Regions from separate parts of the Peribacillus sp. AS_2 genome, predicted to be linked through region 1. Evidence: riboswitches for the same ligand, from Rfam matches in the RefSeq annotation. Region 1 holds a riboswitch; the other holds the start of a gene.
What was found. Region 1 has a riboswitch for S-adenosylmethionine ahead of OTG27_RS22835 (YezD family protein). Riboswitches for the same ligand answer to the same signal wherever they lie in the genome.
Positions count from the first base shown of each region.

Region 1 (5,894 bases):
CATAATGAAACGGTCATATTTAAGGGCATGAGCATCAAGCCGTAAATATGACCGTTTCTTTTTTCATTCAGAGTAGATGTCCAGAGTGTAAGATTTGACTTATATTTTTCAGACAATTACGATAAATGTATACTTCACGAAATGCTTTAAGAAAATTATATCTGGAAATCTTGTAACATTGGAGGGTATCAAATGAGCGATATCGTAATTTTATCAGGAAGTCCGGCTATTCCATCAAGAACGGACATTTCACTAAAACATATTCAATCATTAGTCGAAAATGCAGGATTTACTACAGCTTATTTCTCGATTACGGATTTCTCAGCAGATGATTTATTCCAAGGGAAATATAATAGCGAGGATATCTCAAAGCTTTCAGAGAGAATTCAAGCAGCCAGAGGAGTCATTATAGGTTCACCGGTTTATAAGGCTTCTTATACAGGTGTATTGAAAGCATTGATTGATTTGCTGCCAGAAGGTGCTTTTAAGGGTAAGCCGGTGCTGCCAATCATGATTGGTGGAAGTAACAGGCATCTATTGGCGATTGACTATGCGCTTAAACCATTAATTTCAATATTAAAAGGCGAGCCGCTGCAGGGGATTTATTTTGTTGATAAAGAAATAGATAAACAGAATTCAGAAAATCCGATCAATGATTTGCATTTAATTGATCGCGTCCAGAGTCAGGTTCAAGAATTTGTAGAAGCGATACAGTTAAGAAATTAATGACTTCAATAAATTAATTCCTTTTATAAAAAGACTGGAACCTTAGAAATTTTTTTAGAATAACACGCGTCAATAATAGGCCTATTAATGAAAATAGACTCATTTTTTTGGAGACTTTATCTAAAAAAACGAGTCTATTTTCGTATTTATATGAACAAAAAATCATAAATTGAATAGTGTGTATAAAAATAACAGTTCATCCATAATATTAAACCAAGTTATTTTATAAGAAAACTCCATTGACAAGGATTAAATATATGTTAATATTTAAAATAATAAAACTTATCCAGAGCGACGGAGGGAATTGGCCCTTTGAAGTCCGGCAACCTGCATGATGGATGCAAGGTGCTAACTCCAACAAAATGTTGATCATTTTGGAAGATAAGGTAAAGATATTTACCTTGCGATCTTTCCATCATGGAAAGATTTTTGTTTTTTGTGAAAATTTTAGGCAGACCATAACAATGTAAGGTTGTATGGAATTATATAAATCAAAAAAATTTAAAATAAAATATTCGCGGGTTTTCTTAAAGGAGGAACTGGTTTGAATAAAGAGAATCAGCTTGAAGAAATTTTTGAACGACTTCAAGAAATGCTTAATTCAATGAAATATGGATCCATTACACTTATTGTCCAGGATGGTAAAATCATTCAAATGGAGAGAAATGAAAAACTAAGAATTAAATAAGGTATCTGCTGACTAGAAAAACTAGAGGCGGGTTTAACTGATATAAAGAGAGTATTGGTTAGATTCGTCTCTTTTTCCTAGATTCAAATAACCCGGGGAAGATTACAACGGGAATTGATCAACAGTTACTCTAACCTGATACAGCAAGTTTTTAGAGGGGGCTACAAAGTTGGCTGCATTAATAAACTATGAAAATTTCAATACAGGGGACTTCCCTGTATTTCCTGAAGACACTGAGACAAAAGGTGCTTTGGAAGTTCTGCAATGGGCGAATGACCATTATGGAGACAAACTGATTTATGCTTGCAGTTTTGGTATTGAAGGCATCGTGCTTACGGATTTATTGGCGAAGGTCAATCCTTCGGCAAAAATAGTTTTCCTTGATACAGATGTTCATTTTGAGGAAACTTACCAATTGATCGAGGAAGTGAAGAAGCGATATCCGAAGCTTTTGATCGAAATGAAGAAACCTGACTTGACGCTTGAGGAACAAGCGGCGGAATATGGCGATGAATTATGGCTTAGTGATTCCAATAAGTGCTGTAACATCCGTAAAATCGTTCCGCTTACAGATGTGCTTTCATCGGCAACAGCCTGGCTTTCGGGACTGCGGAGGGAGCAATCCGAAACAAGGGCTAAGACCGAGTATATCAATAAGGATAATAAGTTCAAATCAGTTAAAATATGCCCGCTCATACATTGGACATGGAAAGATGTTTGGCGTTATGCCCACAAAAATGGACTTCCATATAATGTCCTGCATGATAATGGATATCCGAGCATTGGATGTAAAACGTGTACTGCACCTGCCTTCAATGCAGATGATTTACGCTCAGGCCGTTGGCAAGGGGCTCAAAAAACGGAATGCGGATTGCATTTATCTTAAATAAATAGAAATTATAGGCTTAAATAAATAGAAACCATAGGGGGAAATTAGCATGACAATCAGTTTACCGCACGGAGGAACATTAATCGATCTTTGGGAACCAAAATATGATCTTAGTAAAATAACGAAGTCAATCGAAATCGATGAAATTGCTTTAAGCGATCTTGAATTGATAGGGACTGGTGCCTACAGCCCGATTAAAGGATTTTTTACAAAAAGTGATTATGAGACAGTGGTAAAGGATATGAGGCTTAGCAGCGGACATGTATGGAGCATCCCGATTACGCTGCCTTTGACCGAAGAAACTGCAGGAAACCTTACTATAGGTGAAGAAGTAACATTAACCCATGATGGTGAAACATACGGGGTTCTCTCCGTTTCTGATATTTACACTCCAGATAAGCAATTGGAAGCGACATTGGTATATCAAACAGATGATGAGAAGCATCCTGGAGTGAAAAATTTATATAACCGCGGGGATGTATATGTCGGCGGGGAAATAAAGTTGATCAAGAGAATAGAGCGTCCGCTATTTCAAGCTCATTATTTGGACCCAGTCGAGACAAGGAAGGCTTTCGCTGAAAAAGGATGGGAAACGGTTGTCGGTTTCCAAACGCGGAACCCTGTTCACCGTGCACATGAATATATTCAAAAGACAGCATTGGAAATCGTCGACGGCTTATTCTTAAATCCTCTCGTCGGTGCCACTAAATCAGATGACATTCCGGCAGATGTAAGAATGGAAAGCTATAAAGTGCTGCTTGACAAATATTATCCTAAGCATCGCGTCTCCCTTGCAGTTTTCCCTGCTGCCATGCGTTATGCAGGACCTAGAGAAGCCATTTTCCATGCGATGGTCCGTAAAAATTATGGTTGCACCCATTTTATCGTCGGACGTGATCATGCGGGTGTGGGCGATTATTATGGCACATACGATGCTCAAAAAATCTTCGGGAACTTTAACGCAGATGAGTTAGGAATTACGCTATTATTCTTTGAACATAGTTTTTACTGTAAAGCATGTGGCAATATGGCTTCCGCTAAAACTTGTCCGCATGGCAAGGAAGACCATGTCATACTGTCTGGAACGAAGGTAAGGGAAATGTTGCGTAATGGAGAAATTCCTCCAGCTACCTTTAGCCGTAAGGAAGTCATCGAGGTATTGATAGAAGGTCTAAAAAAAAATGAAGTTTATAACTGATTGGACATAAATGGAAGGGCCACATGAAGAGGGGGATTATCAAATGAGTAAAAGTACGAATGTCACATGGCATGAGACGTCATTGACCAAGGAGCACCGACGGAAGCAGAACGGGCATGAAAGCACGGTTCTATGGTTTACAGGACTATCGGGTTCCGGAAAATCAACGATTGCAAACGCGGTCGCTAAAGAGTTATACAATCGGAATATTCGAAGTTATGTTTTGGATGGTGATAATATCCGCCATGGCTTAAATAAAGATTTAGGTTTTTCTGAAGAAGATAGAACCGAGAATATTAGGCGGATCGGTGAGGTTTCCAAGTTATTCGTGGATAGTGGGCAGTTCGTATTGACCGCTTTCATATCACCTTTCAGGGCAGATCGGCAGATTGTACGTGATTTACTCGAAGAAGGGGAGTTTATTGAAGTATACATAAAGTGTCCGATCGAAGAGTGCGAAGTGCGTGATCCAAAAGGGCTTTATGACAAGGCCCGTAAAGGCATCATTAAAGATTTTACCGGAATCGACTCTCCATACGAAGAACCTGAACAACCGGAAATCATTTTAGAATCCGACCAATACAGCATTGAAGAGTGCGTTGAACAGGTAATCGGTTATTTAACAGCAAAGAAAGCGATTTAATCAAGGAGGAAATGTAATGGTTTACGAGAAATTTTGGTCGGAAAATCCACTAATCGCTAAAAATAAAACGGAAATCTGGAAATTGGAAAAAGACGGCTTGAAGATATTTGATGATATTCCACATTACGCAGCAAATGGGTTTGATTCCATCCCTAAAGAGAAATGGGATATGTTCAAGTGGGCAGGTTTATATCTGCAACGGCCAAAAGAAGCTGGTTATTGGATGATGCGAGTCGTTATTCCCGGAGGTATCCTGACTTATGATCAACAAATAACTCTAGCTAACATCGCTAAAGATTACGGGAGGGACGTATATGACATTACAACCCGTCAAGCCATTCAATTCCATTGGCTGACCATCGAACAGGTCCCGGATATATTGAATCGTTTAGAAAAGGTTGGAATGACTACGGCTGGAGCTTGTGGTGATATAACCCGTAATATCATCGGTAATGCATTGGCAGGCATCGATCCTGATGAACTTTTTGATACACGCGAGGTACTTTATGATGTATTTGAGTATTTCCGCCTTAACGAAGACTATTCGAACCTTCCGAGGAAATATAAAATGTCCATAAGTGCCAATATCCATAATGCTTCAAATGCTGAAATCAACTGTGTTTCATTCAATCCAGCAACTAAAGTAATTGATGGAGTAACGGAAGTCGGTTTTCACGTAAAAGTAGGGGGTGGGCTTTCCTCCGTTCCGATGCTGGCAGAAGAACTTGACTTATTCATTTTACCTGAAAAAACTGTGGAAGTGGCTGCCGCCATCACGACGATATTCCGTGACTTTGGGTACCGTGAAAAGCGTCATCGCTCACGTTTAAAATTCCTTGTCGCTGACTGGGGTCCTGAACAATTCAAGGAAAAATTGCTGGAATACACCGGTCCGCTTCCTGAAAAGGGAGAAAGTGCGGTGAAGGGATGGAATGCAGGGTATTTCTACGGCATCCATAAACAAAAGCAAGATGGTTTGAACTATGTTGGCGTCAATATACCAGTTGGTCGTCTAAACCCAGACGAAGTGATCGAGTTTGCCGAACTTGCAAAAAAATATGGAAATGGTGAAATCCGCAACTGTAATTCTCAAAATCTAATCATTCCTAATGTGCCGGATGCAAAACTTGAGGAATTAAAGCAGGAATCCATCTTCGAAAGATTTCCATATCAACCAAAGAAATTCATTGGGTACTCCGTTTCGTGTACAGGCATCGAGTATTGCAACCTGGCTCTAGTTGAAACGAAAAACCGAATGAGGACCATTTCTGAATCACTGGACAAGGAAATAGATCTCGATGTGCCTGTAAGGATGCATATGGTCGGCTGTCCGAATAATTGCGGTCAAAGAGCCATCGCCGAAATAGGGCTGCAAGGCATAAAAATGAAAAACCAGGATAAAAAGATGGTCGAGGCTTTTGAGATATACGTTGGAGGAACGCTGAATGAGGGCGGGAAGTTCAATGAAAAGCTTAAAGGAAAAGTGGAAGCTGAAAAGCTCCATCATGTTCTGAAAGAAATGATCCTATTTTTCAAAGAAACTAAACTTCTTTCCGAAACCTTTCTCGATTTTGTGGAAAGGGTAGGGGTAGACGAATTACAAAGTAAACTTGATGATATATTAGCGGAAGTGGCCGTTTAATTGGGGAAGGTAAGCATTCCATGAATCTATACCGTTTTGAAGTCACTATCAAGGAAAGACCAATTCATGTCATCATTGTTGCCGATTCAGATGAAAAGGCGTTTGATC
Region 1 is NZ_JAPTGA010000017.1:16,943-22,836, reverse strand. It holds gene OTG27_RS22845 (TetR/AcrR family transcriptional regulator) at 1-5, shown strand, start outside; gene ssuE (NADPH-dependent FMN reductase) at 193-726, shown strand; SAM riboswitch class I at 1,006-1,114, shown strand; gene OTG27_RS22835 (YezD family protein) at 1,271-1,414, shown strand; gene OTG27_RS22830 (phosphoadenylyl-sulfate reductase) at 1,584-2,300, shown strand; gene sat (sulfate adenylyltransferase) at 2,353-3,501, shown strand; gene cysC (adenylyl-sulfate kinase) at 3,545-4,144, shown strand; gene OTG27_RS22815 (nitrite/sulfite reductase) at 4,161-5,786, shown strand; gene OTG27_RS22810 (DUF3906 family protein) at 5,807-5,894, shown strand, end outside.

Region 2 (5,894 bases), on a different contig from region 1:
CCGGAATTAAGCAGAAAAATTGAAAAATGATTGAAACTATATAAATGTATTTACCATACAGAAAACACCCTGAATCCAATGATTCAGGGTGTTTTATTATTATATTCTCTTTTTAAGAGGTACGTTTCTTCATTTCATCATTTCCCGGCTGAAACCGTGGAAAACCAATCAGGATGGCAATGACGCCACAAATTCCAATCAGGATTGGGTAATATGAATATGGCAAGATGCTTATCGGTGAAATCTTTGCTACCCCTGCTGCAACAAGCAGTTGTGCTCCATATGGGATCAACCCTTGGATACAACATGCAAAAATGTCAAGGACGCTCGCCGATTTCCGCGGATCAATCCCATATTTTTCAGCAATATTTTTGGCAAGTGGCCCGGCAATGATAATCGAAATCGTGTTATTTGCCGTTGAAAGATTTGTCAAACCAACAAGCCCCGCAATGCTGAATTCCGCCCCTTTTTTCGATTTGCTATTTCGTGTCACAAGGTGGAGTAGAAAATCGATACCACCATTATGTTTGATTACAGCTACCATACCTGCAATTAAAATGGCAAGGAAGGAGATTTCATACATTCCCGCCATTCCTTCTCCAACTTTTTGAATGACACCCAACGGTTGATAACTACCATCTGCCAAGCCGATGATTCCTGCAAATACGATTCCGATGGAAAGGACCAAGAACACATTGACTCCTGCCAATGCAGTGACCAATACGCAAAGATACGGAAGAATCTTCACCCAATCATAAGACTGTTGGGAAATGTCAGCTTGTTCACCCATCGTTAAAATTCCTAGGATGGCACATGTGATGATGGCTGCAGGTAAAACGATGAAAAAATTCACTTTAAACTTATCCTTCATTTTCGTTCCCTGAGTTCGAACAGCAGCGATTGTCGTATCTGAAATGAATGAAAGGTTATCCCCAAACATCGCACCACCAATAACGGCTGCCATTGAAAGGGCAAGTGAAATATCAGTTTGTTCACTAATTCCAACCCCGATAGGTGCCAGGGCAACAATCGTTCCCATGCTTGTCCCCATGGATAGTGAAATGAAACAAGCGATGATGAAAATCCCTACCATTAATAGATTTTGGGGAAAAACAGCTAAGGCAAGATTGACTGTTGATTCAACTGCCCCCATACCATTGGCAACTTCAGAAAAAGCGCCTGCTAAAAGGAAAATGATTACCATTAACATAATATTGGCGTCACCGGCACCTTTACAGAAGATATCAACCTTTTCATTGAATGTCTCTTTCCGATTCATCGCCAATGCAGCTGCCGATGCAATGGAAATCGCTACAATCACCGGAAATGAATAAAAATCTTTAGTGATGATTCCGGATCCAATAAATAAAATTAAAAATACGACAAATGGGATCAATGCCCATGGATTCCCTTTATTGTTTGCACTCATGATGTACACCTCTTTTTATTTTTCCCGCGACATGTGTCACAGCTCTTATTCTATTAACAGTTTTCGCAAATAACTCCAATTTGAACCTACCTGATTTTTCAGTCATGGAGCTGTAGCAAAAAACTGGCATAAAAAAAGACCCCTTCTATTTAATAACAAGAAGAGGTCTTTTAATTTATAAAAAACACCCTCCTTATCTTTCAGGCGAAAATCAACCTGCTGGATTTGGCACAGCACTCCATTTAAGTCCGCTGCCGAGACATCTTCGGGCCAGTCCCTCCGTCTCTCTTGATAAGAAGATTACATTATATAATTATTTAAAAATTACGATGCCTGCCAGAAAAGTACCACGCTGGAAACTTGCCTGAGTTCGTGACATCGAAAGTCGTTTTGAAAAGCAAATATAACAGTACAGCATTTTGTCTATTTTCGCAAGGGTTAATTTTTAAAGTGTTTCACATGCACTCCTTACTGTTTATAAAGAGATCTAAGTTGATTGGAGCGGGTGTGCGAGGCTCCTGGGGGAAAAGCGAGTGCCTGGAGGCAACGTTCAAATTGTAAAAACCATAAAAAAAATGCAGACAAACTCGATCTTCATCGAGTTGTCTACATTCTGAGAGGTCTAATGACTTCTCAGCAAATTTGTTGGATTAGGTTAGGTGAATTATTTTTAGTCGAGTTCACATCAGTCGATACTTCAAATGCTTCCATCTGTTCCGAATCGAATGATTTTAAATACTTTTGCAGATATGCAGGATCATTAATGGAAGGATTCAACCAATCTTTTTCATCTTCTGGTTTTAGGATGACAGGCATGCGGTCATGAATGCTGGTCATTAGCTCATTTGGCACAGTTGTTATAACGGAGCACGAATAGATGCTGATGCCTTCAGGAGATTTCCAGGATTCCCAGAGGCCGGCCATTCCAAATGGAGCATGATTCTTCAGTTTTATACGCATCGGTATTTTTCTTTCTGGTGTCTTCTTCCATTCATAAAAAGAGTCAGCGATTATCATGCATCTCTTCTTCCTATACGCATTCCTGAAGCTTGCTTTCTCAGCAATGGTTTCCGCTCTGGCATTGATCATTTTGTAGCCCGCTTTTTCGTCTTTTGCCCAGAAAGGAATGAGTCCCCACCGAAGAAATCCAAGCCGGTTCCTTACCCCGTCATTAATGACGGAGAGCACGGATTGGGAGGGAGCAATATTGTAGCTGAATTGGTATTCCTCATCAAATGACCCTTGAATATCAAACCGTTCTTTTATTTCTTCTATGTCAGTGAAAAGAGTGAAACGTCCACACATAATATCGCCACCGTATTAAGATTTATTACAGTGTATCAAATGGAACGGGCAGTCACAAATCAGCGTTCTAAAATCCTGATATCAGTAAATGGTTGATTAAATAATTCGCTGGAAATCAAAAGGGTGCCAAGGACTTCTCTTTCATCTTCAGCTTTAATGATTTCCGACAAGATTAAGGTACTGCCATTCCTGACCGTTACTTTATATTCATTCATGGAATCCCTCCTCAAAAGGCTAGATGGTTGTTATTATAAACCAAAAACCCACAAGTATCAGTATTGAACTTAGCAGAGGCATGGAAATCCACATGCCTTTATACTTTAAATGGTTAGTTGAACGAAGCAATGCAAGGACCATGAATCCTTGTGAAGGAGGCGCAAAAAACTGTCCATGAATATTCATGGACAGTCTGGGGGCTTTAAAGGTTTTTCGCTTCAAAATTGGGAGATAACATTAAGGAAGGCCCCAACAGTCGATACGAAAAGAAACGCTCTTTCTGGGAAGACCGAATTGGATTTGCCGCCATCCCATGTCCATTATTTAAAATGCAGCAAAACCTCATTTATTAAATGCCCTGCCAATGTAACGGTCTTATTATTTTCGTCCAATGAAGGGTTCACTTCAGAGATATCAAATGAGAGGATCTTTTCATTCGATACGATATGCCTAATAATGGCACGGACCAATTTCGGATCCAGTCCAAACGGCGATGGTGCACTTACCCCAGGTGCGTAGGCTGAATCAATAACATCCGTACATAATGTAAGCATGATATAGTCATTTTCCTTAGCGAATTCATTTATCCTCCGCTTCGTTTCATCCATTTCGTATAATGACAAATCTTCTTCCAATATGTAGTTGACATTACTCTTCTCTGCAGTTTCAAACAGTGCCTTCGTATTCCCCTGCTTCTGAATTCCGACACATAAATAGCCACAACTTTGATCTTCGTCCAAAATCTGCTTAAACATCGTGCCAGATGAAGTTTCATTTTCATAAGGTCTCATATCAAAGTGAGCGTCAATATTAATAATCCCTAGTCTAGCTTTTGGTCCAATGGATTTCCTAATCCCAAGATAATGGCCATACAGGGTTTCGTGACCTCCCCCAAGTATGATAGGAATCGCTTTACTCTCCAAAATCCGGGCAACAGCTGATCCCAGTTGAGATTGGGCGGCTTCCATCTCTGTACTTTCACATATTACATCGCCAGCATCCACCAGCTCGGTTTGGGAAGGTAAATGACAAGGTAATTTTGCCAACGATTGCCTAATATGATCAGGACCCTCGGCAGCACCAACCCTGCCTTTATTCCTTTTGACGCCTTCATCACATTTAAAGCCAATCAGTCCAAAAGTTCGTGATGCATTGGAAGAGGTGGCTAATTCCGAAATGGGTGCCAAGCGCACTCTTTGGTGGTATCTGAAGCTGTCCAGGTCAGTTTGGGAATCAATTCTTCCATTCCAATATTTTAAAGTCGGGTGAGTATACATAATTTCTCCTTTATTTTAAAAATTCCGAAATATCTTTCTTAAAAATTATAATAGAGATAATGTATAATTACCAATACAAAAATTTAATATTTCTATAGAAGGTCAACGTACATTTATGATATTGACAGATATATCTGTTGGAGAATATCTCCTTGTATCCGTTTGACATTGCTGCTCAAGCCAGTAGATTTAGCAAGGGAGTATCGATTTTGCCTATAAATAAAATCCACAAAAAGCCCAATTTCTCGGTGTTGTAAGCGAGAAATTGGGCTTTGGCATCATATAAAAGCGACCTTTAACAGAAGGCCTATCAATTTTCAGTTACTGCCCCCTTATATGACCTAGTGACAGGGGGCTTTGCCAAAAAACCGCAAAGCATCATGATTTCAATGATTCTCCTAATTCGAATGTTCTTCTTTATGATAGAAATGTAAAGAATTATAGTATTTCTATATAACCTTCTGTTCCATTTACTCGAATACGTTGCCCATCTTTTATCAGCTTGGTGGCATTTACCACACCGACAACGGCAGGTAAGCCATATTCACGTGCGATGACTGCTCCATGGGTCATCAGCCCGCCAACTTCGGTGACGAGTCCTTTTATGGATACAAATAATGGTGTCCAGCTAGGATCGGTGAAGGTTGTAACCAGTATATCTCCATCTTCTAGATCTACATCTTCCATGTTTAGGATGACGCGTGCTCTGCCCTCTATAATTCCGGAAGAAACCGGTAGACCTACAATAGCATCGGCCATGAGATTGTCTCGTTTATACTCCCCTACAATGATTTCACCATCAGACGTGATAACACGTGGTGGAGTAAGTTTTTCATATAATCTGTACTCGTCTTTTCGTTTGCTGATCATCTGGTAATCTAGTTTATTTGTTCGTACGACTTCATGAAGTTCTTCAAAAGTGAGATAATATATATCTTCTTTTTCATGAATAACGTTGGCTTGTACGAGTTGTTCGGCTTCCTTGAGTAAAGACTGCTTATAAACGAAGTAGCGGTTAACCATGCCGTATTTTGGATATTCCCGATAACCGATGAAATTCCGGATTAGACTGATCATTCGTTTTGTTTCTTTGGCTTTTTGTTCACCATCCGGTAATTGCTTCAATCGATCTAATATCTCTAGTTCTTTTTTCAAAGCTTCCTGTCGCCCTTGCTCAAATTTCAGATTGCTGGCATTAGGCTCAAAGTTTTTGATATTACTTAGAATCACGGGGACAAGTGTAGTTGGTTTTTCGCTCCAACGGGTTTTAGTAATATCGATTTCTCCAGCACATCGCATTCCGTATTTGCCGAGATAATCATGGATAGCATCCTGAGTTTCCTGACCACCATCAAACTTAACTAGTTCATCCATAAAATTATCATCTTTTACTTGTTGTAAATAATCAATTACTTTTGGATAAGGACGTATCACATCTGCGACATCCATTAGGGCCAGACCCATTTCTGAAGTTATATTGTTTGGTACAGATTGAGAAAGCGTGTCGGCTGCGTTTTTTTCACCTAACCACTTATTCATTTTTTCATTGATCCATGATGATGCATCTATAGCAGCCATAAACACAGCTGAACTTTGTGGGTCAAATAAAATCTTCTTTAATATCTGGATATCTTCCAGAATGAAATCAAATAACTCCGAACCTGATT
Region 2 is NZ_JAPTGA010000012.1:146,617-152,510, reverse strand. It holds gene OTG27_RS20375 (Na+/H+ antiporter NhaC family protein) at 113-1,429, opposite strand; SAM riboswitch class I at 1,620-1,727, opposite strand; gene OTG27_RS20370 (SOS response-associated peptidase) at 2,063-2,734, opposite strand; gene OTG27_RS20365 (hypothetical protein) at 2,794-2,949, opposite strand; gene hutG (formimidoylglutamase) at 3,271-4,227, opposite strand; gene ppsA (phosphoenolpyruvate synthase) at 4,666-5,894, opposite strand, start outside.
Region 2: linked by a shared signal. The riboswitch ahead of OTG27_RS20375 (Na+/H+ antiporter NhaC family protein) and the one ahead of OTG27_RS22835 (YezD family protein) in region 1 are both predicted to bind S-adenosylmethionine.